2 regions of the Micromonospora sp. WMMB235 genome follow, and region 1 is predicted to be linked to the other one. Evidence: riboswitches for the same ligand, from Rfam matches in the RefSeq annotation. Region 1 holds a riboswitch; the other holds the start of a gene.
What was found. A riboswitch is a leader RNA that binds a small molecule or an ion and turns the genes downstream of it on or off. The one in region 1 is predicted to bind cyclic di-AMP.
Positions count from the first base shown of each region.

Region 2: linked by a shared signal. The riboswitch ahead of BFV98_RS26675 (hypothetical protein) and the one ahead of BFV98_RS03460 (transglycosylase family protein) in region 1 are both predicted to bind cyclic di-AMP.

Region 1 covers NZ_MDRX01000001.1:839,107-845,642, forward strand. The annotation lists gene htpG (molecular chaperone HtpG) at 1-847, shown strand, start outside; gene BFV98_RS03445 (SDR family oxidoreductase) at 1,230-1,928, opposite strand; gene BFV98_RS03450 (helix-turn-helix domain-containing protein) at 1,960-2,436, opposite strand; gene BFV98_RS03455 (LLM class flavin-dependent oxidoreductase) at 2,483-4,045, opposite strand; cyclic di-AMP (ydaO/yuaA leader) riboswitch at 4,191-4,362, shown strand; gene BFV98_RS03460 (transglycosylase family protein) at 4,361-5,020, shown strand; gene BFV98_RS03465 (YbaB/EbfC family nucleoid-associated protein) at 5,209-5,658, shown strand; gene BFV98_RS03470 (M4 family metallopeptidase) at 5,757-6,536, opposite strand, start outside.
Region 2 covers NZ_MDRX01000001.1:5,972,387-5,978,922, reverse strand. The annotation lists gene BFV98_RS26690 (alpha/beta fold hydrolase) at 1-742, shown strand, start outside; gene BFV98_RS26685 (AAA family ATPase) at 866-2,980, shown strand; gene BFV98_RS26680 (cation diffusion facilitator family transporter) at 3,085-3,999, shown strand; cyclic di-AMP (ydaO/yuaA leader) riboswitch at 4,144-4,274, shown strand; gene BFV98_RS26675 (hypothetical protein) at 4,279-5,352, shown strand; gene BFV98_RS26670 (SRPBCC family protein) at 5,378-5,830, opposite strand; gene BFV98_RS26665 (STAS domain-containing protein) at 5,934-6,293, opposite strand.

The DNA.
Region 1 (6,536 bases):
CCGGCAGATCCGCGCGGTGCGCCGCCGGCTGGTCAAGAAGGTGCTCGCCACGCTCAAGGACATGTCCGCCGAGTCGTACCGCACGTTCTGGACCGAGTTCGGCGCGGTGGTCAAGGAGGGTCTGCTGGAGGACCCGGACAACACCGAGACGCTGCTGGAACTGGTTCGCACCGCCAGCACCCACGACCCGGCCGAGCCGACCACGCTGCGCGACTACGTGGAGCGGATGAAGGACGGCCAGACCGAGATCTACTACGCCACCGGCGAGAACCGGGCCACCATCGAGAACTCGCCGCACCTGGAGGCGTTCCGCGCCAAGGGCTACGAGGTGCTGATCCTCACCGACCCGGTGGACGAGGTGTGGGTCGAGCGCGTCGGCGCGTACGACGGGAAGACGCTGCGCTCGGTCGCCAAGGGGCAGGTGGACCTGGAGACCGAGGAGGAGAAGGAGAAGGCCGAGGCGGAGCGCCAGGAGTACGCCGACCTGCTCACGTTCCTCGGCGGCGCGCTCGCCGACAGCGTCAAGGAGGTGCGCCTGTCCACCCGGCTGACCACCTCACCGGCCTGCGTGGTGGGCGACGCGCACGACATGACGCCGACGCTGGAGAAGATGTACCGGGCGATGGGCCAGGAGGTGCCCCGGGTCAAGCGGATCCTGGAGCTGAACCCGGCCCACCCGCTGGTCACCGGGCTGCGCAAGGCGCACGGGGAGGGCGGCGACACGGCCGCGCTGACCGAGACCGCCGAGCTGCTGTACGGCATGGCGCTGCTGGCCGAGGGCGGCGAGCTGGCCGACCCGGCCCGGTTCACCCGGATCCTCGCCGACCGCCTGGCCCGCGGCCTGTAGCCCCACCCCGACCCGGTTCGCCCGACCCGCCCCGGCGGGCCGGCGTGATCGACTCCATGCCGCCGAAGTGGCGGTATCGGCATGCCACCGATACCGCCACCTCGCCGAGCCGGTGTCGACCCCGCTCGGAAGTCGATGGTCGGGCGGGTGTCGTGATCCACTCCAGCTCGCCGAAGTGGTGGTATCGGACGGGCTCTGACCCCGCCATTTCGCCGAACTGGTGTTGATCACGGTGGGTCTCCCAGACTGGGGACGAGCGCTTGGGTGTCCCAGAGTGGGGGAGGCTGGTCCCAGATGGAGGGACCTCAGGCGGTTGTCGTGGCAGCCGGTTGGTCGGCAACGGCTCGCCGAGGTGGCGCCGCCACCTTGGAGGCGGGTCGGCTCAGGGGAGCGCGGGGTAGAGCGCGGCCACACCGCCGGACAATCCGGCCTGGACCCGGCGCGCCACGTCGTCGGCGAGGATCTCGTAGCTGTCGGACTCGATGCCGTCGGCCGCGAGCCGGGCGACGTCGGCCGGGTGGGCCTTCGGGCCGGGTACGGCGGCGGCCATCTCGGTGTCCATGTAGCCCACGTGCAGGCCCGCGACGTGGACGCCCCGGCCGGCCAGCTCCAGGCGCAGGGCGTTCGTCATCGACCACTCGGCGGCCTTCGCCGCGCCGTACGCGCCGACGCCGGGGAACGTGAACCAGGACAGCGCCGACAGCACGTTCAGGATCGTGCCGCCGCCGTTGGCCACGATCTGCGGCGCGAACGCCCGTACCACCGACAGCGTGCCGAGGTAGTGCGTCTCCATCTCCAGCCGGATCTGCGCGAGGTCGCCGTCGAGCAGGTCGGTGCCGGTGCTCACGCCGGCGCTGTTGACCAGCAGCGTCACGTCCCCGGCCCGCTGCGCGGCGGCGGCCACCGACTCGGGGTCGGTGATGTCGAGGCGTACCGGGGTGACTCCGGGCAGGTCCACGGTGTCCGGGTTGCGGGCGCCGGCCCAGACGGTGGCGCCGCGTGCGATGAGTTCGGCGGCCAGGTGCCGGCCGAAGCCGCGGTTGGCGCCGGTGACCAGGGCGGTGCTTCCAGCGATCTTCATGTCTCGCTCCGAGGTGTGGGGAAGGGAGGGGTCAGGCGGACAGCAGGCCCGGACCGGGCAGGACGGCCAGCTCGCCGGGGGGTACGTCGTGCCCCGCGCCGCAGCGCAGCCGGGCGTGTACCGCGGCGCCGCACTCCTCGTGGGCCACCCGCACCGCCGGGCCCGCCTCGTCGGCGGCGTACGTGTCGCCCCACTGCCGCAGCGCGACGAGCACCGGGATCAAGTCGCTTCCCTTCGCAGTGAGCACGTACTCGTCGCGGGTGCGCTGCCCGGGCTCCCGGTAGGGACGCCGGTCGAGCAGCCCGTCGGCGACGAGCTGCTTGAGGCGTGCGGCGGCCACCGGCTCGCTGACGCCGACCCGCCGGGCGAAGTCGTCGAAGCGGCGGGTGCCGAACGACGCCTCCCGCAGCAGGAGCAGCGTGGTGCGGTTGCCGACCACCTCCAGCGCCCGGGCGATCGAGCAGTTGGCGGTGGACCAGGAGTCACGCTGCGCAAGGAGGTCCGTCATGGCGTCGACGGTACCCCCTGACTTAAGTAAGCAGAAGCCAGCTACCTCACAGCTGGCCGGGGAAGAACCCGTGCCGGGCCAGCGGCTCGACGATCTGGTGCTCCTCGTACGACAGGTGCGACAGCAGCGTGTCGGTGAGCAGGTCCACCGCCTCCTGGAGCTGCGTGAAGTCGCCGGGCCGCCGGACCAGCTCCACGAGCGCCCGGTCGACGCTCTCCACCACCCCGTGGATCACCACGTGCTCCTCCTCGAGGCGGTCCAGCACCGCGGCCAGCCCGGCCTCTGAGCGGCGCAGGTGCGGGAAGACCGAGGCGTCCTCCAGCCCGTGGTGCTGGGTGACCATCGTGCAGTAGGCCGCGCAGTACGCCCCGAGCGTCCAGTTGTTCTGCCGCATGGTCATCTCGTTGAGCGCGGCCCGCGCCCGGCCCGGCGAGACCGAGCCCTGCTTGACCTGTTCGAGCAGGTCGCGCACCTGGGCCAGCTCCTGGCGCAGATGGTCGTGCACGTCCACCAGGTGCTGCCCGGCGGCCTGTCCCCGGGCCGGGTAGACGTGTCCGGCCGGCGGCGGCGGAGCGCTCGGGCGGGTGGACTCGTCCCACGGGCGGCGTGTGCTCAGGCGTACCCCCGGGTCGGGGGTGGGGGTGACGCGGAGCGTGCTCGGGCCGTCGGCGGTGGTCGGCTCGTCGGCGGCCTCCCGGGCGCCGCCGGCGGGCGTGGCGCGCTCGGCGGCGACCAGCTCCCGGACCGCGGGGGCCACCTCCTGGCCGAAGATCTGGATCGCGCGCGGCTCGTCGCTGCCGAGGATGAACGTGGTGATGCCGTGCTCCAGGGTGAGCCCGGCCAGTTCCTCCACCCACTGCTCCGGCGGCCCGGTCAGGAAACCGGCCGACGAGCGGGCGAACGTGCCGGTCACGTTGAGCATGCGGCGGATCGCGGCCGGGTCGCGCCCGGCGGCCCGGGCGCCCTCGTCCACGAGCGCGTTCAGGGCGGGCAGCTCGTCGGGGCCCTTGGGCAGGTACGACAGGGACGGCAGCCAGCCGTCCGCGGCGCGGCCCACCAGGCGCAGCATGCGCGGCTTGTACGCGCCGACCCAGATGCCGACCGGATGCGCGGGCGCCGGGCCGCGCTTGGCGCCGACCACCCGGTAGTGCTCGCCGTCGACACGGATCATGCCGCGGCTGCCGGTGTCCCAGACCTCGCGGATCACCCGGATCGCCTCGTCGAGGGCGTCGACGGCGGCGCCGGGGGACAGGCGCCGCCCGCCCGCCCCCTCGATCGCGTCCCAGAACGCGCCCGCGCCGAGTCCCAGCTCGACCCGGCCGCCGGTGAGCAGATCCAGGCTGGCGACGCTGCGGGCCAGTACCACCGGCTGGCGCAACGGCAGGTTGAGGACGTTTCCGGCCAGGCGGATGCGTTCGGTCGCCGCGGCCACGTAGGACATCAGCGTCCAGGTGTCCAGGAAGCCCGGCTGGTAGGGATGGTCCTGGAACGTGACCAGGTCCAGCCCGACCTGCTCGCACAGCCGGGCCAGCGCCACGACCTGGTCGGGCTGCCCGGCGGCGGGGGTGATGAAGCCGCCGAAGGTCAGCTCGTGTCCGTGATCGGTCATCCGTCAAGCCCTCCCGTGATCTTGCCTGGCCCTGCCACCGTAGCGCCGCCGCCGGTAGCCCGGCCGGGTGAAGAGCGTCACAAGAAGTGGACGATCGTCGCAAATCGCTCCTAGCGTCGGTTTCGTTCGCAGACGCGGACACCGCGGGCCGGAAACGCCAAATCCCGCCGCCGTCCCCGGTAACCGGACCTCGCGCGGGAGCGGGGGAACCACACGTTCCACGGTGCATCGTCACCTCGGGGTGAAGCCGCCACCGGCGGCCGGGCTCCTCGGCCCGAACCCGACAGCTCACCTCGTCGGCGTGGAGGAATCCACATGGCAACTGAATACTCAGCCCGAAGCCGCCGTACCGCCCTCGGAGCGGTCCTGGCCGGCGCCGCCGTCGGCGCCGCGACCCTGTTCGGCCCGGCCGCTCCGGCCAGCGCAGGCGTCAACTGGGACGCGGTCGCGCGCTGCGAGTCGGGCGGCAACTGGAAGATCAACACCGGTAACGGCTACTACGGCGGGCTCCAGTTCTCCCGCGCCACCTGGAACGGCTACGGCGGCAAGAAGTACGCCGCCCGCGCCGACCTGGCCAGCCGGTCCGAGCAGATCGCCGTCGCGGAGAAGGTGCGGCGCGGCCAGGGCATCGGCGCGTGGCCGGTCTGCGGCAAGAAGGGCGGCTCGGCGAGCGCGGCGACCCGGTCCGAGCGGGCCACCACAAAGGCGGCCCCGAAGCGGGCCGCCACGCGCGAGGCCGCGCCGGAGCGGGCGGCCACCCGCAAGGCCGCGCCGGAGCGCGCCACGACGACGGTGGCGCCGCAGCCGTCGTCCGGCGCCGGGACGTACCTGGTCCGGCGTGGGGACACGCTGTCGGAGATCGCCGTGACGCAGCGCGTCGACGGCGGCTGGCGCGCCCTGCACGAGCGCAACCGCGCAGTGGTCGGCGACGACCCCGGCCTGATCTTCCCCGGTCAGCGGCTGCGGCTGCGCTGACAGCGGTCCGAGAACGCCCGGCCGGGGCGACCCGGCCGGGCGTTCGCCCCGTCCGCGACACGCCGCGTCGACGGTGTCCGGCCTGCTCCCGGCGTCCGGGAGACGGTCCGCAACGGTGGTGACCGCGATTCGTCGGAGCCGGTTGCTAGGGTCACGATGCTCGGCTAAGACGTGAAGAAAGCGCGGATATGACCAACGACCCGTTCTCGGCGGCCGCGAGCATCGACGAGCTGCTGACCCGCACGCAGCAGGCGCTCACCGCGATGCGCTCCCGGGCCTCGGCGCACGCCGACGGCGAGCCCGGCGACCTGCTGCGCGCCGAGGGCACGGCCGCCGGCGGCCGGGTCCGCGCGGTCGCCGTCCAGGGTGGCCGGCTGGATTCCGTGACGATCGACCCGGAACTGGCCGGCGAGCCCTTCGACGTCCTCTGCGGACACTTCGTCACCGCCGCCAACGCCGCGCTGTCCGAGCTGGACGCCCGGGTCAGCGCGTCGGCGCGGGCCGACGCCGACGCGCTCGCCGCCCGGCTCGGCAGCATGGGCGACCAGGCCGAGCTGTTCGGCCGCGCGATGCACGAGGCGGCCGCGCGGATCCACCGCGACCGCGGCACCGCGTCCCAGGGCGCGCGCCGGGCCTGACACGGCGAAACGGCCGGCCCGACACGGCGGGACGCCGGTCCGGACACGGCGAGGCGGCCGGCCGCCGGGAGGACGACGACCGGCCGCGCACGCCACGGTCAGCTCAGGGTGACCGCGGTGTCGTCGACGACGAAGGACGTCTGCAACGAGCTGTCCTCCACGCCGCTGAACGAGATGGTCGCCGTGGTGCCTGCGAGCGACGAGATGTCGAAGGACCGCTGCACGTAGCCGGTGGCCTTGTTCAGGTTGGAGTACGTGGCCAGCGTGGTGCTGCCCGCCTTGACGGTGAGCTTGTCGTACGCGGTGCTGGTGGTCGACTCCGCGCTGTCGATGTGCAGCCAGAAGCTCAACGTCGCCCGGCAGCCGGCCGGGATCGTCACCGACTGGCTGAGCGTGTCGGTGTGCGACGAGCCGTACCCGTCCAGCCACGCCTTGTACGAGCCGCCGTGCGCGGCCTGGCCGCTGTCGGTGGTGATGACGCCGGACGAGGCGCTCCAGCTCACGTTGCCGGACTCGAAGCCCGGGTTGGCGAGCTTGTTGCCGGAGCAGCCGCCCGACGGCGGGGTGGTCGTGGTGCTCGGGGTGGGCGTCGGGGTGCCGCCGGCGCAGGTCGGGTCACCGGACTGGGCCGGCACGCTCACCGCGTCCCAGGCCGCCTTGACCGTGTTGAACTCCGCGCAGCTGCCCGGGTAGAGGTTCTTCGCCGCCTGGAGCGTCCAGGTGCGGTACTTCAGGTACGACGAGGACGAGGTCTTCAGCAGCATGCCGTTGTACATGATCTTCATGGCCTTCTGGATGCCCAGGCCGGTCACGCTGCTGCCGTTGCAGGTCGAGCTGGACGGTTGCCCGTTGGTGGGGCTGCTGCCGTTGGTGAGCAG
Region 2 (6,536 bases), 5.1 Mb from region 1:
GGTCACGTACGACGCGCGCGGCCACGGCCGGTCGAGCTGCCTGGCGCTGCGCGACGCCACCCTCGCGCAGCTCGGTGACGACCTGGCGGCGGTGATCGACGAGATCGTCCCGTCCGGTCCGATCGTCCTGGTCGGGCACTCGATGGGCGGGATGACGGTGATGGAGTACGCCCACCGGCACCCCGGCCGGTTCGCCGCGCGTACCGCCGGGCTGGTCTTCGTCTCCACCACCGCCGAGGGGCACACGCACACCGCGTACGGCCTCTCCCCCCGGATCACCCGGCTGATCCGCCTGGCCGAGACGACAGGCGCCGGGGTGCTGGCCCGCTGCGGCGGCTGGCGGCCCCCGCACGCGCTGCTGCGCGCGCTGCGCCCGAGCATCCGCTGGATGCTGTTCGGCGACCGCTGCGACCCGGCCGACATCCGGCTGGTCACCTCAGCGGTGGCCCGGGCCACGCTGCGCTCGATCGGCGGTTTCCGCGCCTCGATCGGCGCCCAGCACCGGCTGGAGACGCTCGCCGCGCTCGGCGGGCTGCCGGCCGCCGCGCTGGTCGGGGACCGGGACCGGCTCACCCCGCCGCCCTGCGCCGAGTCGATCGCGGCGGCGCTGCCCACCACGGAGCTGACCGTCTGCCCGGGTGCCGGGCACATGCTCATGATGGAGCGCCCCGACGAGGTGAACGCCGCCCTCGCCGGCGTGCTGGACCGGGTGCTGGCCGGCCGCCCGGCGACCCGCCTCTGAGCGTCTCCGCTCGCGAGCGGCACTGACGTACGCCACGTGCGCGGCATGCCCCGGCGTGGCGGTTGCCGGCGGCCCGTACCCTCATTCAGCCCGTCGTGCCCTCCGAACACAGGAGCATCCGCGTTGACCGACCAGACCACGCTGGACCGGGAGATCGCCGCCGAGCAGCGCCACCTCGACCGGGTGTACGCCCGGCTGGCCGAACTGCGCCGGTCGGCGGCCGACGCCGAGCGGGAGGGCTACCGGCTGGCCCGGGTCGGCAACTTCGGCGCGCTGGTCGAGCGGGACGCGATGGTCTTCCACGCCGCCCAGCGCCGGCACGTGCTGGACGCCGAGCACGAGGGGCTGGTGTTCGGCCGGCTGGACCTGCGTACCGGGCAGGTGCTGCACGTCGGCCGTCTCGGCGTGCGGGGCGTGGACGCGGAGACGCTGGTGGTGGACTGGCGGGCCCCCGCCGCCGCCGCGTTCTACCAGGCCACGCCCGCCGAGCCGCGCGGTGTGGTGCGCCGGCGCACGATCCAGTCCGCGTCCGAGAAGGTCACCCGGATCGAGGACGACCTGCTGGACCCGGAGGCCGCGCCGCCGGACATGGCGGTGGTCGGTGACGGGGCGCTGCTGGCCACGCTGTCCCGGGCCACCGGCCGGGGCATGCGCGACATCGTCGCCACGATCCAGCGCGAGCAGGACGAGGCGATCCGTTCCCCCGGCAACGGCGTCACGATCGTCTCCGGCGGCCCCGGTACCGGGAAGACGGCGGTGGCGCTGCACCGGGCCGCGTACCTGCTCTACTCCGACCGGGCCCGGTACGCCGGCGGCGGCATCCTGGTGGTCGGCCCGTCCGGCGTGTTCGTCGAGTACATCGCCTCGGTGCTGCCGTCGCTGGGCGAGGAGACCGCCACGCTGCACTCGCTGGGCTCGCTGTTCCCCGGCCTGTCCGCGTCCCGGACCGATCCGCCGGACGTGGCGGCGGTGAAGGGTTCGCTGCGGATGCGCCGGGTGCTGGAACGCGCGGTACGCGACGCGGTGCCGGACTCCCCCGCCGAGCTGCGCCTGCTCTACCGGGGCGAGCTGCTGCGCCTGGAACGCCCCGCGCTGGACGCGATCCGGGACCGGACGCTGGCCCGTGGGGCACGCCGCAACGAGGTACGCCGGGCGGCGTTCGACGCGGTGCTCGCCGCGCTCTACGCGCAGGCCCGCACGCTGCGGGTGGGACGCCTGCCGGAGCAGCCCGCGTTCGAGGACGAGATCATCGAACGGCCGGAGTTCCGCGAGTTCCTCAAGGCCTGGTGGCCCCGGCTGCACCCGAGGCACGTGCTGGACTGGCTGGCCCGCCCGGACCGGCTGCGCCGCTACGCCGGTGGGATCCTCTCCTCGGCGGAGATCCGGCTGCTCGGCGACGCGTACCGGAGCCTCGCGACCGAAGGGCTGACGGTGGCCGACATCGCGCTGCTGGACGAGCTGGACGCGCTGCTCGGCAAGCCGGTGCGGCGGGCCCGCCCCAAGCGCGACCCGTACCAGCTCGCCGGTGGCGTGCGCGAGCTGAGCACGTACGCCGATCGGCAGCGCGCCGCCCGCGCGGCGGCGCGGGAGCGTCCGGACGACTACCGCGACTACGCGCACGTGGTGGTGGACGAGTCGCAGGACGTCTCGCCGATGCAGTGGCGGATGGTCGGCCGGCGCGGGCGGCTGGCGTCCTGGACGGTGGTCGGCGACCCGGCGCAGACCGCCTGGACCGGCGACCCGCAGGAGCTGGACCGGGCCCGGGACCAGGCGCTGGGCCGGCGCAAGCGGCACCGCTACGAGCTGACCACCAACTACCGCAACTCTGCGGAGATCTTCGCGGTGGCGGCGGCGGAGATCCGCCGGCTCTACCCGGACCTGCCGCTGCCCGACGCGGTGCGGTCCACCGGCGTGCCGCCGGTCGAGCGCACGGTGCCCGCCGCCGACCTGCCGGCGGCCACCGTCGAGGCGGCCGAGGCGCTGCTCGCGCAGGTGGAGGGCACCGTCGGGGTGATCACGCCGGTGCCGCGCCGGGACGAGGTGGCCGGCTGGCTGGGCGGGCTCGGCGCGGGCCGCCTCCAGGTGGTGACCAGCCTGCAGGCCAAGGGCATGGAGTACGACGGCGTGGTGCTGGTGGCGCCGAGCGAGATCCGGGCCGACCCCGGCTCGGGTGTCCGCACGCTCTACGTGGCGCTGTCCCGGGCCACCCAGCGTCTCACCACGCTCGACCCCTCCTGACGGACACCCGACGGTGACCCGGCGGTCACCCATCGTTCAGTTGCATACATAGCGATGTGAACATACATTGGGCCTGGCCGGTACGGGGCAGGAAGGGTGTTGGCGTGGGCGCAGGTCATGACCACAGCGGCGCGGTGACCAACGCGGCGCACCGCCACCGGGGCCGCCTCTGGGCCGCCTTCGCGCTGCTCGCCGCCCTGATGGTGGTCGAGGCGGTGGCCGCCTTCACGACCGGCTCGCTGGCCCTGCTCTCCGACGCCGGGCACATGTTCACCGACGTCCTCGGCATCGGCATGGCCCTCGCCGCGATCACCGCGACCCGCCGCGCCGGCACCGACCCGCAGCGCACGTTCGGGCTCTACCGGCTGGAGGTGCTCGCCGCCCTCGCCAACGCCGTGCTGCTCGGCGCCGTCGCCATCTACGTCCTGGTCGAGGCGGTACGCCGGTTCGGCGAGCCGCCGGAGGTGCTGGCCGGCCCGATGCTCGTGGTGGCGGTGCTCGGCCTGCTCGCCAACATCGTCGCGTTCGCGCTGCTGCGCGCCGGGTCGAAGGAGAGCATCAACCTGCGCGGGGCGTACCTGGAGGTGCTCGGCGACCTGCTCGGCTCGCTCGGCGTGATCGCCGCCGCGCTGGTCATCGCGGCGACCGACTGGTGGTGGGCGGACCCACTGGTCGCCGTCGGCATCGGCCTGTTCATCCTGCCGCGCACCTGGCGGCTCGGCCGGGCCGCGCTGCGCATCCTGGTGCAGGCCGCGCCGGAGCACCTCCAGGTCACCGCCGTGCACGACCGGCTGGCCGCCGTACCGGGCGTGGCCGAGGTGCACGACCTGCACGTCTGGACGCTCACCTCGGGCATGGAGGTGGCCTCGGCGCACCTGACCACCGATCCGGGCGTGGACCCGGGCGTGGTGCTGGCCGCCGCGCGGGCCGCCCTGCACGAGGACTTCTCCATCGATCACGCCACGTTGCAGGTCGAACCCGGAGCGTCGGCCGGAGTGTGCGGACAGACCGAGTGGTGATTAGGACACACTTAAATCACTGTGGCTAATGTAGTCTTATGCCGGTTTTGCCCCGCCTAGTGGCACTGCTCCACGGAGCCGTGCCCGGGCAGCGCCGGTAGTCTCGGTCGCGGCCGCACCCGCGGGCGCCACCCGGCCCCGGTGGGGCGGCCGTCGCCTAATCGTCCGCAGGGACGAGCCGGGGAACCACGTACGTGGGGTGCATCCGCGTCAGCGGTAGGGATCTTCCGTCCCGAACCCGTCAGCTAACCCGGTCGGCGTTGACGGAAGGACGTGTGAATGCCCCCAGTGGCACCTGTACGACGGACGGCCGCCCGGTTGGCGGCCCTGCTCGTCGCGACGCTGACCCTCGGCGTCGCGACCGTTCCGGTCTCCCCCGCCTCGGCGGCGCCGGCGACCGGCCTGCTCGCCGCAGCGCCCGGCGACGACGAGGGTGGCACGCCCGAACTGCGTGCCCAGCTCGACGCGGCCAGCAAGGGCTGGCTGGAGGCGAAAGCCGCGCTGAACCGGTCGGTGAGCCGCCAGAAGCAGCTGAACGAACAACTCAAGACGGTCGGCGCCGAGCTGGCCGTACGCGACGCCAAGGTCGGCGAGATCGCCGCCGTGGCGTACCGCAACGGCCGTCTGGGGACCGCCGGGGCGCTGCTCGGCAGCAGCAGCCCGGAGGGCTTCATGGACCGGGCCGCCGCGCTGGAGCAGGTCGCCGCGCACGAGGACCGTACGCTGCGCGACCTGATCACCACCCGGGACGAGGCCACCCGCACCCGCGCCCAGCTCGACGGAGAGATCCGCGAGCAGCGCAAGCAGGTGACGGTGATGGCCAAGCGCAAGGAGCAGGCCGAGCGCGCCCTGGAGGTGGCGAACGACCGGGCCTCGCGCAGCAGCAGCGGCGGTGGCAGCGTCCAGGGCACCTCCAGCAAGAACGCGAAGCCGGCACCGCGCAACTCGGACGGCTCCTGGCCGTCGGAGTCGTGCAGCGTCAACGACCCGACCCCGGCGAACGGCTGCATCACCCCGCGAACGCTGCACGCGCTGCAACAGGCCAAGGCGGCGGGCTTCACCCGGTACGTCTCGTGCCACCGGCCCAGCGGCTCTGGTGAGCACCCGAAGGGGCGGGCCTGCGACTTCGCCGCGCAGAAGAACGGCTTCGGCGGCGTGGCCACCGGTGGTGACCGGACGTACGGCAACAACCTGGCCGCATACTTCGTGCGCAACGCCGACCCGCTCGCCGTGCTCTACGTGATCTGGTTCAAGCAGATCTGGCTGCCCAGCAGCGGGTGGAAGTCGTACAGCGGCGGCAACGGCGACCCGTCCAGCGACCACACCAACCACGTGCACCTGTCGGTGTACTGAGCGCGCCCCGAGAGGGCCGGCCGGATCAGGCCGGCCGGCCCTCCAGGGTCGCTCCGAGACGAGCCGCCAGGCCCAGGTGAGCCGCCCGGGCCTGGCGGAACGCGTACCCGAACAGTGGCGCCGGAGCGGTGAGCGTGATCTCCACGTCGATGCGTACCGTGCCGTCCGGCTCGTCGCGCAGCCGGGTGTGGTTGCGGACCGTCGTCGCGGGCTGCTGACGCGCCACTGTGACGACCTCGTCCTCGCCGGCGATCAGCACGTCCGCCTGGTACGTGACCGGGAAGTGCAGCGGGCCCAGTTGCAGCCGGTCGGTGATCGCGTAGCTGGCCAGCGCGCCTGGCCGGGCCGGCAGCTTCCGGACCCGGACGATCAGCGGATGCAGCTCGCCCTGGCGACTCAGGTCACCCAGTAGCGCCACCGCTTCGGCCCGGGTGCACCGGGCCTGCACGGTGTAGCTGAAGCTGTCGCTGCTCTGCAAGCGGGCCCCCTCGCCGTCGTGCGTCGCGACGATCGTCCCGTACCGACGCCGGACTGGCAACGGGTAGAAAGTCCCCTGGCTGCAGGGGGTGTGGACGGCGCGCTCAGGCGCCGGGCAGCACCTCGGGGGTGTCGTCGGCGAACCACGGCTCGGGCGCGCCGAACAGGCCGAGCAGGCCGGTCACCCAGAGCTGCCGGTGCACGAACCGGCTCGGCTCGGTGACCACGAGCTTGACGCCGCTGACCTCGCAGGTCTGGAAGCCGGCGACCATGGCGCTGATGCCGACCGAGTCGATGAACGTGACAAGCCGCATGTTCAGCTCGATCCGCGCGGGGCGGCCCTTGGCGAGCACTTCGGCGATCGCTTCCCGCACCTCGTACGCGGTGTCGACGTCGATCTCCCCACGGGGCGCGATCTGGACGACACCACCCGGCCGCACCGACTTCACGATCGACAGGCTCACGCGAGCACCTCCACTCGCCCATGACGGGCGCCTCATCAGTACGCGGGCCGCGACCGAGAGTATTCCTCCAACGGCCCGGTCGCCACCCCCCGGGATGAGCAATTCGCGAACTGGGCACACCTGGGCGTACCCAATCCGGACCTCCGGGTTCCAGTTTCCCCTGTATGGCGGGTCGCGGCCAACCGTGCGACCGGGCGGGCCCGCCGATCCGCCGACCAGGGTAGCGGGCGCACGCACGTCCCG